3 regions of the Rhizobium fabae genome follow, and region 2 is predicted to be linked to each of the others. Evidence: predicted binding sites of a transcription regulator. Region 2 holds the regulator's gene; each other region holds the start of a gene.
What was found. Region 2 encodes PhoB, which activates phosphate uptake and scavenging genes when phosphate is short. Its sites were predicted from a motif close to TGTCATNNANCTGTCAT; they were not measured.
Positions count from the first base shown of each region.

Region 1: a site for PhoB is predicted at 1,261-1,277, ahead of EFB14_RS22420 (DUF1045 domain-containing protein). Genes of this name have one in related genera too.
Region 3: a site for PhoB is predicted at 2,503-2,519, ahead of ppk2 (polyphosphate kinase 2). Genes of this name have one in related genera too.

Region 1 covers NZ_ML133655.1:89,950-94,425, reverse strand. The annotation lists gene EFB14_RS22425 (alpha-D-ribose 1-methylphosphonate 5-triphosphate diphosphatase) at 1-460, opposite strand, end outside; gene EFB14_RS22420 (DUF1045 domain-containing protein) at 474-1,169, opposite strand; gene phnE (phosphonate ABC transporter, permease protein PhnE) at 1,311-2,654, opposite strand; gene phnE (phosphonate ABC transporter, permease protein PhnE) at 2,662-3,621, opposite strand; gene phnD (phosphonate ABC transporter substrate-binding protein) at 3,687-4,476, opposite strand, start outside.
Region 2 covers NZ_ML133649.1:181,252-185,727, forward strand. The annotation lists gene EFB14_RS12115 (aspartate aminotransferase family protein) at 1-918, opposite strand, end outside; gene EFB14_RS12120 (GcrA family cell cycle regulator) at 1,343-1,876, shown strand; gene phoB (phosphate regulon transcriptional regulator PhoB) at 1,947-2,630, opposite strand; gene phoU (phosphate signaling complex protein PhoU) at 2,766-3,479, opposite strand; gene pstB (phosphate ABC transporter ATP-binding protein PstB) at 3,524-4,339, opposite strand; gene pstA (phosphate ABC transporter permease PstA) at 4,355-4,476, opposite strand, start outside.
Region 3 covers NZ_ML133648.1:250,401-254,876, reverse strand. The annotation lists gene EFB14_RS09800 (LysR family transcriptional regulator) at 1-490, opposite strand, end outside; gene EFB14_RS09795 (aldo/keto reductase family oxidoreductase) at 587-1,462, shown strand; gene ppk2 (polyphosphate kinase 2) at 1,567-2,481, opposite strand; gene EFB14_RS09785 (GMC oxidoreductase) at 2,590-4,242, opposite strand; gene EFB14_RS09780 (ABC transporter ATP-binding protein) at 4,326-4,476, opposite strand, start outside.

The sequences.
Region 1 (4,476 bases), on a different contig from region 2:
CGAAATCGGCAAAATGTTCGAGAACATTGTCCGCCGAGACTTCGCAGCGCAGGTGGAGCAAGTGCTCGGCGCGCAGCCTTCCCTCCTTCTCCGCCGCCTGGATGGCATCGGCCATCTCCCGCATCTCGCCATGTTCGAAGCCGCCGTCTTCATCCGCGCCCATGCGCAGGCAGTCGAAGACCGTGGTGATGCCTGAGGTGACGATCTGGGCGTCGTGCGCCTGGACTGCCGCCGTCTTGTTCCAGCGAATGCCGGGACGTGGCTGATAGTGGCCCTCGAGATGGTCGGTATGCAATTCCACGAGACCGGGAATGATATAATCGCCTTCGAAATCTTCGCCGGCTATCGAATTGCCTTCGGAGATGTCTGCAATCTTGCCATCGCGAATAAGGATCGACCCCGAGAGGATGTCATCCTCGAGAACGATGCGGGCGTTGGAAAACACGGTCTCTTTGCTCATGTCGTCAGATCTTTCAGCTTTTGGCGCCGGCAAGCGGCAGCCAGGAATGAACTTTGAACGGGGCGCCGCGCGCCTCCTCGGTGAAGACGGCAAGGCCGGAAATCAAAAGCGGCCGGCCGGTGAAATCGGCAAAACGCTCGGTCAGGACCGCCTTCATGACGTCGGCTCGCTCTGCGGGCACCTGGCCGCTCAGCGTCATGTGAAAGCCGAAATCCTCCATGACGTAAGGATAACCCCAGCGCTGCAGATTGGCGCGCTGGCTGTCGCTGAGCTTCTCCGGGCTGCGCCGCACGATATCGGCCTCGGAAAGCGCCGCACGGAACGGCTCGAAAGACTTTACCACTTTCGCGGCGAAATCCTGAAGAGGTTGATGAAGAGAACCGGGAACGAGGGCAAAAAAACGGCCGAGCTGGCCGAGAACAAGCTCGGGAATCTCGAAGGCCGGCGTGCGGGCGGCAAAATCCTCGGCAACTGTCATGAGATCTTTCTCGGTGACAGAAGTTGCAAGCGAAAACGGCGCCTTGATCGTGGCGTGAAAACCGTAGCGGCGCGGGTCGGCGGTCAGATCGAACTGCTCCACCGCGCCGAGCCTCTCATGGTCCGGTGCAGGATAAGTCTCGCCGGTGAAGGCATCGCGGCCGAGCCAAAGCGAGGCCGCGCCGACAAGGGGATCATCCTTCGGCGGCGAAAAATAGAGAGCGTAGCGCAAGGCTTTTATCCTGGGGATCGTCGAAACGGGGAGCGCAATGTGCAGTGATTTGGCGGCGAACCGCAAGCAGGTTCCCGGCTAAAAGATTTCCGTGACAGAATGATGATGACGCCAGCGCCACCATCGCCTTTTGACAGCGGATCAGTGTGCCTTCGTGCCCATCAACCGGTGGCGCAGCGCATTCGAGGCGGCGTCGAAAAGGAAGACGACGATCAGGATCAGAATGACCATGTAGGCGACGTTTTCCCAATTGGCGTTGGTGCGCATGGCCTCCCATAGCTTGAGGCCGATGCCGCCCGCACCGACGGCGCCGATGATGGTCGCGCCGCGCACGTTGGATTCCCATTGATAGAGCGTCTGGCTGACGATGACCGGAACGATCTGCGGCATAATGCCGTAACGATGGACGAGCACGGTCTGCGCGCCGGTCGATTTGATGCCTTCGCGCGGCTTGTTGTCGATGTTTTCGAGCCCTTCGGAATAGAGCTTGCCGAGTGTGCCTGTCTCGGTAAGGAAGATCGCGCCGCTGCCGGCAAGCGGGCCGGGACCGAAGGCGCGCGTCAGGAACAGCGCCCAGATCAGCATGTCGACCGAGCGCAGGAAATCGAAGAAGCGCTTCAGGATCTGGTTCAGGAAGCGGTTCGGCGTGATGTTGCGCGCTGCCATGAAGGCGAGCGGGAAGGCGGCGATCGTGCCGAGCAGTGTTCCCAGGAACGCCATGACGATCGTCTGGAAAAGCTTGGTCCAGACGTCGCCGTGCTGCCATTCGCTGTTGTTCCAGATGTCGTCAAAGGCGAGCGACAGGTTGGACTGGTCGGGCTTGATGCGCGGGCCGGAAACGATGAGGCTGATTACCTCGCCGGCCGGCTTGTCGAAAAAGGACGATTGCGTGTCGAAGATGAAATTCGCCCAGCCGATGAAACGCTTGCGGATCTTCACGCGGTCGACGGAAATGCTGACGTCGCCGGCAAAGCCGAGATCCGCGAGCACATTGTCGTCATAGACCGTCATCCAGCCGGGCACCGGCCCGACGACTTTCGGCGCGCCGCTCGAAACGTCGACGGGAACGCTGACGCCATGCGCGGTCACGATCGTCTCACTCTTCGAAACGGTAACCGCACGGCCGGTCCCGCTGATGGAAACGGTGATGCTGCCGTCGGGATTGTTGACCAGCCAATCCGGGTGCGGATTGTCGCCGAGCGGCGAGAAGCGGGGGTAGCGGGTCTGTATCGTGCCGTCGTCCTCGATGCGGAATTCCGGTTGGACGTCGTAGCTCACCCATTGGCTGAGATAGATGCCGACGCGCTCCCAATGGGCTTCGGCAAAGAGCTTGGGCAGGTCGAAGAACCAGACGGCGTAGAAGCCGTAGAGGAGCGTAGCGATCACGATCATCAACCCGCCGAAACGCTGGCGGAACGACCGGTGGAAATATTCCGGATAGCGCGCTTCGATCTCGTTCATACGGTTTGCGTCGATCACCGTCATGGCAGCCTCAATGTTGCAGAAGGAAAGCCTGCTCGCCGACCAGGCGGCGGCGCAGCCATGCGGAGAACTGGTCGACGGCGACGATCGTCACGAAGAGCAGGAGAACGAGCGCCATCGTCTTGGCGCCGAAACCGCGCGAGATCGAAAGCTTCAGTTCCTCGCCGATGCCGCCGCCGCCGACGGCGCCGATGATGGTTGAGGCGCGCACGTTGATCTCCAGGCGCAGCAGCGCATAGGAGGTGAAATTCGGCAGCACCTGCGGCAGTGCGGCGAAGCGCACGCGCTCCCACCAGTTGGCGCCGACGGCCTTCATGCCTTCATGCGGCTTCATGTCGATATTCTCGGCCACCTCGTAGAAGAGTTTGCCGAGCGCGCCGATCGTGTGCAGGGTAATAGCGATGATGGCGGCGACCGGTCCGATCGACAGGATCGCCGAGAACAGTCCGGCGATGACGATTTCGGGGAAGGCGCGCAAAAATTCCATCAGGCGCTTGGTGAAGACGCGCAGCGGCCAGGAACTCGTCAGGTTGCGCGCGGCAAAGAAGCTCAAGGGAAGGGCAAAGACGAAGGCGATGATCGTCGAGATCAGCGCCACGTTGATCGTCACGATCATCAGCTCGAAATATTCGGGAATGTAGAAGGCGCCCCAGACATAGACGCGGCCCTTGTCGAAATTAAATTCCTCGCCGCCCTTGTCGTTCACGCTCGCTATGTCGAACAGCGCGCGCCAGACGTCGTTCCAATCCTTGGGGATGAGCCAGCTGAGGAAATCGAAGAGATGCGGCAGGCGGTCGAAGAAATGGCCGGCATTGCTTTCGTCGGCGAAGCGGACGGAGCTCACAAAAGCCGCAATGAGGATAACCAGGCCAAGCACGGTGTAGAAGCGGCGCTTGGCGACCATCCGATCCCAGGCGGAGCCGATCTCCTCAGTGCTCTGCATGTGCGGCTGTGTATCGGCAATAGTCATGGACGCCCCGACCGGTCAAAGATAAAGGGCGGCCGTTTCCGGCCGCCCCGCATTCAAAAGGCCGATCAGCCGCCGATGGCAGCTTTACGGACTTCAACGACAGTGTTGTAGAAGTCGTGCTTGACCGGCGAGTAGCCCTTGAAATCGCCGCCTTCGATAGCTGCGAAGCACTTGTGATCCTTCTCCGGCAGAGCCGTGAAGAAGGCTGCAAGCTTCGTCTGCCACTCTTCGCCGAGAGCGTTGCGAACGACGAGCGGGCCGTTCGGGATCAGCGGCGAACGCCATACTTCAACCAGCTTGTTCGGGTCGACGGCGCCCTTGTCGACTTCCTTGCGGAAGGTACCGGAGGTATAGCCGTCCTTGAAATTGCCGATGCCCGAGCTATCGTCGACGGCAACGTCGACCTTGCCGTCATAGGCGGCGAGAAGGTTGTTCTCGTGGCCGCCGTTGAACTGCGTCGAAGCGAAGAACTTGTCGTTCGGCATGCCCGTATCCTTCGGGATCTGCGTCAGCGGAACGAGGTAGCCCGAGGTCGAGTCCGGATCGGCGTAGCCGAGCTTCTTGCCCTTGGCGTCCAGGATGGTCTTGATGCCGGAGGACTTCAGAGCGAGGCCGATCGAGTGGTAGCCCGTCGAGCCGTCCTTCTGCTGCGTCGTCAGGATCGGCGTGACAGCCTTCGGATCCTTGATGTAGACAGCTGCGTAGCCGGAAGCGCCGAGTTCGGCGAAGTCGAGCGTGCCGCCGAGCAGGCCCTGGATAACGCCGTCATAATCGGCGGCCGGGAAGAGCGAAACCTTCTCGAAGCCAAATTCCTGCTTCAGGTGGTCGGCAAGGCAGGCATAGTTGCGCAGGCGG
Region 2 (4,476 bases):
CAGCGCGACGTCACACACCTGCTGGAGGAAGCCTTCGGCGAGGATGATGTCGAGCACGGCACTGCCGACGGCCATGGCGAGCGGATTGCCGCCATAAGTCGAACCATGCGTGCCGGCCTTCATGCCGGAGGCGGCCTCGGCGGTGGCAAGGCAGGCGCCGAGCGGGAAACCGCCGCCGATGCCCTTGGCGACAGCCATGATATCGGGGGTGATACCCGACCATTCATGGGCGAAGAGCTTGCCGGTACGGCCAACGCCGGTCTGAACCTCGTCGAGGATCAGCAGCAGGCCCTTCTCGTCACAGATTTGGCGAAGCGCCTTCATGAATTCGGTGGTGGCGGGACGGACGCCGCCCTCGCCCTGCACCGGCTCGATGAGAATTGCGGCCGTGGCATCGGTGACCGCGGCGCGGACAGCTTCGATGTCGCCGAACGGCACCTGGTCGAAGCCCGGCGCCTTGGGGCCGAAGCCTTCGAGATATTTTTCCTGGCCGCCGGCAGCGATCGTCGCCAGCGTCCGCCCGTGGAAGGCGCCTTCAAAGGTGATGATATGGAAACGCTCGGGATGGCCCTTGGAATACTGGTAGCGACGCGCCGTCTTGATCGCGCATTCCAGCGCTTCCGCGCCCGAGTTGGTAAAGAACACCTTGTCTGCGAAGGTAGCATCCGTCAGGCGCTTTGCCAGGCGCTCCTGGCCGGGAATTTCATAAATGTTCGAGAGGTGCCAGACCTTGTCGGCCTGCTCCTTCAGCGCATTGACCACATGCGGGTTGCTATGGCCGACTGAGGTGACGGCAACGCCGGCGCCGAAATCGAGATATCGCTCGCCGCTTTCGGTGATCAGCCACACGCCCTCGCCTCGCTCGAACCGCAGCGGGGCACGAGAATAGGTGTCATAAAGCGGCGCGGCTTCAGCCATAGCGCGATCTCCCGTCAATGTTATCAAGGCGCTGGACTCCGGCTAAGGAAACCAGGTCCGAAAAATCAAAAATGCCGCCTTGCGGCGGCGAGTGGCACTATTTCCTTTTCGCGCTGCAATGTCAACAAAACTGCGCCCTTAGCGTATGCAGCAAGCTTGTACAGCGGCATTTTCGACCTTCAACAGGCATTATTGCAGAAATGACACGCAGGGGCAGCAAGTTGGGGAAAACTCCGAATTCGATTCATCCGGATTCATGCGACTCTTGTCACGGAGTCAGCCTCACACTAGGTTAAAGTTCAATTACTAGACTGCATGCGGCGGAACTAGTCACCAAAATTGATCAGGCGTTTCTTGTTTCGGAGACTTCCGGGACAACGGTGAGGGATTCTGCCATCACCAACGCAAAAGGTGGAGACAGGGCATGAACTGGACAGACGAGCGGGTCGAGAAACTCAAGAAGCTTTGGGCCGAAGGACTGAGCGCCAGCCAGATCGCTGCGCAGCTCGGCGGGGTCAGCAGAAACGCGGTCATCGGCAAGGTGCACAGGCTCAGCCTTCCCGGCCGCGCCAAGGCCGGCGGCACGGCCACCACGGCGCGAACGCCCAAGCGCGCGACATCGGCGCCGCGCGCACCGAACTATGCCTCGCGCATCGCTACCCGCACCGTTACCCGCCAGCAGGGCGCAACGATGCTGAAGGAAGAGATCGAGATCGAAACGATCGAGGAAATGGAATACGTGCCGGCCGGCAACGTGGTCGTGCCGATTTCCCGCCGCCTCGGCCTGACGGAACTCACCGAACGCACCTGCAAGTGGCCGGTCGGCGATCCGCTGAAGGACGACTTCCACTTCTGCGGCTGCGAATCCCCGGACAATTCGCCCTATTGCGGCTATCACCAGAAGCTGGCCTACCAGCCGGTCAATGAGCGCCGCAGGGCGGCCGCGCGCATCAGCTAAGCGAGCGAACATTGTCACATGAGAAACGGGCCAAGCGGCCCGTTTTTTTATGCGATTGGAATGGAAGCCGTCAGGCTTCCATCGAATAACCGGCGCCGCGGACGGTGCGGATGACGTCCTGCATGTTGGAAAAGTTCAGCGCCTTGCGCAAGCGGCCGACATGGACATCAACGGTGCGCTCGTCGACGTAGATATCGTGACCCCAGACGCCGTCCAGAAGCTGCGAGCGGGAGAAAACCCGGCCCGGCGACGACATCAGGAATTCCAGCAGGCGGAATTCCGTGGGGCCGAGGCGGACTTCGCGGCTCTTGCGATGGACGCGATGGGTTTCGCGGTCGAGTTCGATATCGCCGCATTTCAGCACCGTGGACAGAACTTCCGGACGGGCGCGGCGCAGCATCGCCTTGACGCGGGCGACGAGCTCGGGCGTCGAGAAGGGCTTGACGACGTAATCGTCGGCACCCGTCGAAAGCCCGCGCACGCGCTCGCTCTCTTCGCCGCGCGCCGTCAGCATGATGATCGGCAGGCGCTCGGTTTCCGGCCGCATGCGCAGGCGCCGGCAGAGCTCGATGCCGGAGACGCCGGGCAGCATCCAATCGAGGATGAGAAGATCGGGCGTGCGCTCCTGAAGCCTGATTTCGGCCTCGTCGCCACGAAGGATGGTATCGACCTCGAAGCCTTCTGCTTCGAGATTGTAGCGAAGAAGCACGCTGAGGGCTTCCTCGTCTTCAACAACTGCAACTCTCGGGATCATGCGTGTTGGTCTCCTCGCGCACGATCCTTAAACCGGGGGTGATTTAAGCACGGGATCTTGCGCAAAATCAGAAAGTGGCTGCGACCTCTTTGCGCGCCCGGATGGGCGCGCACGCAATCGGCAGGTCCGGAACCGTTATTCCGTCACAGCGCCAACGGTGTTGGCGCTGTCGTCCTTTGGACGATCGCCTTCCGGCTGCGCACCTGTCGCCATGTAGAAGATCGTCTCGGCGATGTTGGTGGCGTGGTCGCCAATGCGCTCGATGTTTTTGGCACAGAAGAGGAGATGCGTGCAGCTCGTAATGTTGCGCGGATCTTCCATCATGTAGGTCAGGAGTTCGCGGAACAGCGAGGTGTACATCGCGTCGATCTCGTTGTCGCGTTCGCGGATCGCGTTCGCCTTGTCGGCGGAGCGATTGGTGTAGACATCGAGCACTTCCTTGAGCTGGACGAGCGCCAGTTCGGAGAGATGCTCGAGACCGCGGGCGAGCTTGCGGGGAACGCCGGTGCTCTGCACGGCGATGACGCGCTTGGCGGTGTTCTTGCCGAGATCGCCGACACGTTCGAGATCGGCGGCGATCCGGATCGAACCCATGATTTCACGCAGGTCCGAGGCCATCGGCTGACGGCGGGCGATGGTGACGATCGCCTTGTCGCCGATTTCGCGTTCGGCGTGATCGAGGATCACATCGTCGGAGATGACCTTCTGCGCCAGCGCGGTATCGCCGTTGACCAGCGCCCGGACGGATTCGCTGACCATCTGCTCGGCCAGGCCGCCCATCTCGGAAATCCGCCTGGACAGGAACTTCAGATCATCATCATAGGCAGAAAAAATATGTGTCGATGCCATGGGGCTTTATCCTCGAATAACGGGAAGGCTTGCTGTCGCCAAAATCAGCCGAAGCGACCCATGATGTAGTCCTGGGTGCGCGGATCGTCGGGATTGGTGAACATCTTGTCGGTGTCGTTCTCCTCGACGAGGTTGCCGAGGTGGAACATGGCGGTGCGCTGCGAGACACGCGCGGCCTGCTGCATGGAGTGGGTGACGATGACGATCGTGTAGTTCTCGCGCAGTTCGTGGATCAGTTCCTCAACCTTGGCGGTGGCGATCGGGTCGAGCGCCGAGCAGGGCTCGTCCATCAGGATGACTTCGGGGCTGACAGCGACGGCGCGGGCAATGCAGAGGCGCTGCTGCTGACCGCCGGAGAGGCCGGTGCCGGATTCGTGCACGCGGTCCTTGACTTCGTTCCAGAGGCCGGCACGCTGCAGGCTGGTCTCGACGATCTGGTCGAGATCGGCCTTCGACTTGGCAAGGCCGTGGATGCGCGGGCCGTAGGAGACGTTTTCATAGATCGTCTTCGGGAACGGGTTCGGCTTCTGGAAGACCATGCCGACGCGGGCGCGAAGTTCGACGACGTCGATATCGGGATCATAGATATCGTCGGTGTCGAGCGTGATCTTGCCGGTGACGCGGCAGCCGTCGATCGTATCGTTCATGCGGTTGAGGCTCCGCAGGAAGGTCGACTTGCCACAGCCCGAGGGGCCGATCAGCGCGGTTACGGTGTTTTCGCGGATGTTCAGGTTCACATCGAAAAGCGCGCGCTTCTCGCCGTAGTAAACCGAGACATCCTGTCCGATCATCTTATACGGGACGTTGCTCATCTTCTGATCCAGCGCCTTTTCAACTGCTGCTTCCGTCAACATGTTCATGATGTTTAACTCCGTTTACCAGCGGCGCTCGAAGCGACGACGCAAGAGGATGGCGCCCATGTTCATGACGATCAGGAACAGGAGCAGGACGATGATGGCACCCGAAGTACGCTCCACGAAGGCACGTTCGGCCTCGT
Region 3 (4,476 bases), on a different contig from region 2:
GCACGCGTGGGCCGATCGGCACGGCGATCATATCCTGCTCCAGCCGCTCATCATAACGGATGCCGGCGTCACAGCCGGCGGCGAGCACGTCGATGAAGCTCTCTTCGGCGACCACCTCCAGCCGAATGTCGGGATAGGCGGCGAGAAATGGCGGAACGATGGCGGGCAACACCAGCCGCGCCGCGCTGACCGGCACATTGAGCCGCAATGAACCGGCCGGCCTGTCGCGAAAACCGTTGACGACATCGAGGGCGGACTCCACTTCCGACAATGCGGGACCGAGCCGCTCCAGCAAACCCTTGCCCGCCTCTGTCGGAACGACGCTGCGCGTCGTGCGGTTGAGCAACCTGACGCCGAGTTGAGCCTCCAGCCGACGAACCGCCTCGCTGAGGAAGGAGGCGCTGCCGCCGCTGGCACGCGCGCCCTCACGAAAACCGCCGGCCTGTGCCACGGCCACGAAGGCATTCAAATCACTCAAGTCGACTTTCATTGTTCGCGATCCCGCACAGCCCGTACGGATTGTACCCAGTTTTCACGCGGCCGGACAACGCCTAACTTCGTGTCATCTCTTGAAAGGAGTTCGATCATGTCCACAATCGATCAGTCCGGCACATTCACCATCGGCGACCGTCGCGTCAAACGGCTTGGCTACGGCGCCATGCAGCTTGCGGGTCCAGGCGTGTTCGGTCCGCCCAGGGATCATGACGCCGCCTTGGCGGTGTTGCGCGAAGCCGTTGCTTCAGGCGTCAATCACATCGATACCAGCGACTTCTACGGCCCCCACGTCACCAACCGGATCATCCGCGAAGCGCTGCACCCTTATCGCGACGATCTCGTCATCGTCACCAAGATCGGCGCGCGGCGCGGGACGGATGGATCATGGATTCCGGCCTTCTCTCGCGAAGAGCTGACGCAGGCGGTACACGACAACCTCCGCAATCTCGGCCTGGATGTGCTCGACGTGGTCAACCTCAGAATCACGTTCGACCTGCATGGCCCCGCCGAAGGATCTATAGAGGAGCCCCTGGCGGTGCTTGCCGATCTTCAGCGACAAGGTCTCGTCCGTCAGGTGGGCTTAAGCAACGCCACATCGAAACAGGTCGCCGAAGGCCGCGGGATCACCGAGATCGTCTGCGTGCAGAACCAGTACAATCTCGCGCATCGGGCCGACGATGCCCTCATCGACGAGCTTGCGGGCAAGGGCATCGCTTATGTACCGTTCTTTCCGCTCGGCGGCTTTACCCCGCTGCAATCGTCCACGCTCTCCAACGTCGCCGCACGCCTTGGCGCCACGCCCATGCAGGTTGCGCTCGCCTGGCTGCTGCGCCGTGCGCCGAACATACTGCTGATCCCCGGCACCTCCTCCGTCGGCCATCTCAGGGAAAACCTCGCCGCCGCCGGACTGATGCTGCCGGATGATGCTGTCCAGGAACTGAACAGCATGGCGAAGACCGCCGTCTGACGCCATTGGAGGGTCGCGGGTGATCCGGTCGCTTACGCCATGCCTTCGCGCATGGCGTAAGCGCAGTGCCGTATCCGGCTGCGAAAACCCGTTGGGGCTATGCCTCAATAGCGCTCGGGAACGTATAGTTCCGGCGGCACTGGCGCCCTGATGTAATCGGCATGGCGAACGCGATCCGGCAACTCAATATCCTGCTTCGGGACATCCTCGTAAGGAATCTGCTCGAGCAGATGGGCGATGCAGTTCAGCCGGGCCCGCTTCTTGTCTACGGCCTGGACCACCCACCAGGGCGCTTCCTTGGTGTGCGTGCGCGCCAGCATTTCTTCCTTGGCCTTGGTATATTCTTCCCAGTGGACACGGCTTTCCATATCCATCGGCGAAAGCTTCCACTGCTTCAGCGGATCGTGGATGCGCATTTTGAAGCGAAATTCCTGCTCCTCGTCGGTGATCGAAAACCAGTATTTGATCAGCACGATCCCGGAACGGACGAGCATCCGCTCGAATTCCGGCACAGAGCGGAAGAACTCCTCGAGTTCGTCCGGGGTGCAGAAACCCATGACACGCTCGACGCCGGCGCGGTTGTACCAGCTGCGGTCGAAGAGCACCATTTCGCCGGCAGTCGGAAGATGCGGGACATAGCGCTGAAAATACCATTGATGGCGTTCCCGCTCGGTCGGCGCGGGCAGCGCGACCGTGCGGCAGACGCGCGGATTGAGCCTTTGGGTAACACGCTTGATCGCGCCGCCTTTGCCGGCAGAGTCCCGGCCTTCGAAAAGCACGACCACCTTGAGCTGCTTGTGCTGAACCCAGTCCTGCAAACGCACCAGCTCGTGCTGCAGCCGGAAGAGTTCCCGGAAATAGATCTTCCGCTCGAGTGTCTGCTCGGCCGGCTCCGACATTCCTTCGGCGACCAGATCGTCCAGTCGGTCCTCCTCCATCTGCATTTCCAGCTCCTCATCGAAGCTGTCGGCGATTTCGGCCTTTATCCGGCTAAGCTGGTCCTGATGTGTTTGAGACATGGCCTGTTCCTTTTTGCTTTTTTGACAGGAGCATGTCAGTGCGAAGTTTGTGTGACAGTTCTGACAACCGTCCACCGAGATGGCCCGACCCCAGCCACCGAAGCGCGTCTACAGCTGCCCCGCCCGGTACTGATCGACAAGGTTCCGGCATGCGCGGATCGTCAGGGCCATGACGGTGAGCGTCGTGCCGGCGATACCGCTGCCGGGAAAGGCGCTGGCATCGGTGACGATGAGGTTCGGCGCATCCCAGACCTGGTTGTAAGAGTTGAGCACCGCGGCCTCCGGGGTTTGGCCCATGCGCGCGCCGCCCGTCTCGTGAATTGCCGCGCCCATGCACATTGTCTTGCGGAACCATTTGCGGAACATGAAACGGCTGAAGGCATCGGCGTCGGGGAAGGCACCCTTGCCCATCTCCTTGAGGCCTGTGGGCGAGCCGATGAATTCGAGGTCGCCGCCAACTTCCCTGACCATGGCGATGAGCGTCTCCTCCTGACGGCCGAGGAGTGCCCGTTCCTCCTCCTGCATGACGCAGCGGATATGCGGCACGGGAATGTTCCAGGCATCCCTGCGCCTGGCATCGAGGGTGATGCGATTGTCGGCGTAGGGCAGCATTCGGCCAAAGCCGAAGAAGGCGAGACGCGCATCGGTGTGCTCCGAGACCGGCGCGCGACCGACGCTGCCCTGGTAATCGAAATCGCCGCGGGCAACGTCACCTTCGCCGAAGCGGGGAATGAAGATCCCGCCTGACGGATTGTAGAATGGGTCGGTTGGTGCGGAATCGTCGTGCGCCCAACCTTTGGCTTTGGAAAAGGAGCCGAAGGCGAGGCAGGGAAGCTGGTCCATGAAATAGCGGCCGAGAGCGCCCGAGCTGTTGCCGAGCCCATCGGGATGTTTCGCCGAAGCCGAATTCAGGAGCAGCCGCACGCTCTCGATCGGCGAGGCCGAGAGCACCACTGTCGCGGCGTGGGCGGTCGATACCTCGCCGGTGTTGCGATCGATGAACTCAGCGCCGGTGGCGCGGCCGGTTTTCTCGTCCGTGGTGATGCCGCGAACGACGGCATCGTAACGGATCGTCAGCCGGCCGCTGGCCTTTGCTTCGCGCAGTGGCCGCGGCATGCGGTCGGCGTCGGGCGCGATATAGCGCCACGAGATGACGTGCCGCTCCGGCCAGCGGCTTTCGACCGCCTGCTTGAAGGTCTGTTCGGCGGGCGTCAGGCTTGCCGGCTTCGCATAGACGCCGTCCGGCAGGGTCGGCACGTTGTCCTTATTGCCGTAAAGCCCGAGATAGGCCTCCACCTCGTCGTAGAAAGGCGCCAGCTCGTCATAGGAGACCGGCCAGTCGACGCCCTTTCCGGCGCGTGTGTGGATCTTGAAATCGTCGTCGGTCCAGCGCAGCAGCACCCGCCCGAAACTGTGGAGGCGCCCGCCGCCCTGGCGGCCGCGGATCCAGAGGAAGGGTTCGCCCTTCGGCGTCGTATAGGGGTTCTTGCGATCGTTGACGAAGAAATGGCTGAAGCGTTCGGTGAAAAACGCCGCGCGCGCCTGGATCGGCTGGCCCTTGAGGGTCGCGCGCGCGCGCTCCCAGATATTGATGCTGCTTGCCGGCGCCTTCTTGCGCGCCGGGTCGAAATCCCCAGGCCCGACGGCGGGACCCGCCTCGAGCAGCAGCACCGACAGCCCTTGCGCCGTCAGTTCTTTTACCGCGAAGGAACCCGCCGCGCCGGAGCCGATCACCAGCGCATCATAGACGATCTCAGGCATGTCTTTTCAAATCCTGTCCCGGAGCAATCCTCAAAACGACGCGAAGCGCGTGCGGAATTGCGGGAAAACGAAGGGATGGCGCGTCACAGCCGCGATCCGTCGGCGCCGAAGAGGGAGGCCTTGGCGATATCGAGCCCGGGAGCCACGGCATCGCCGGGCTCGAGTGTGACGTCGCCCATCAGCCGGAGCGAGAGGCTCTGGTCCGCCCAGTCGAACCAGACGACGGCATCCGAA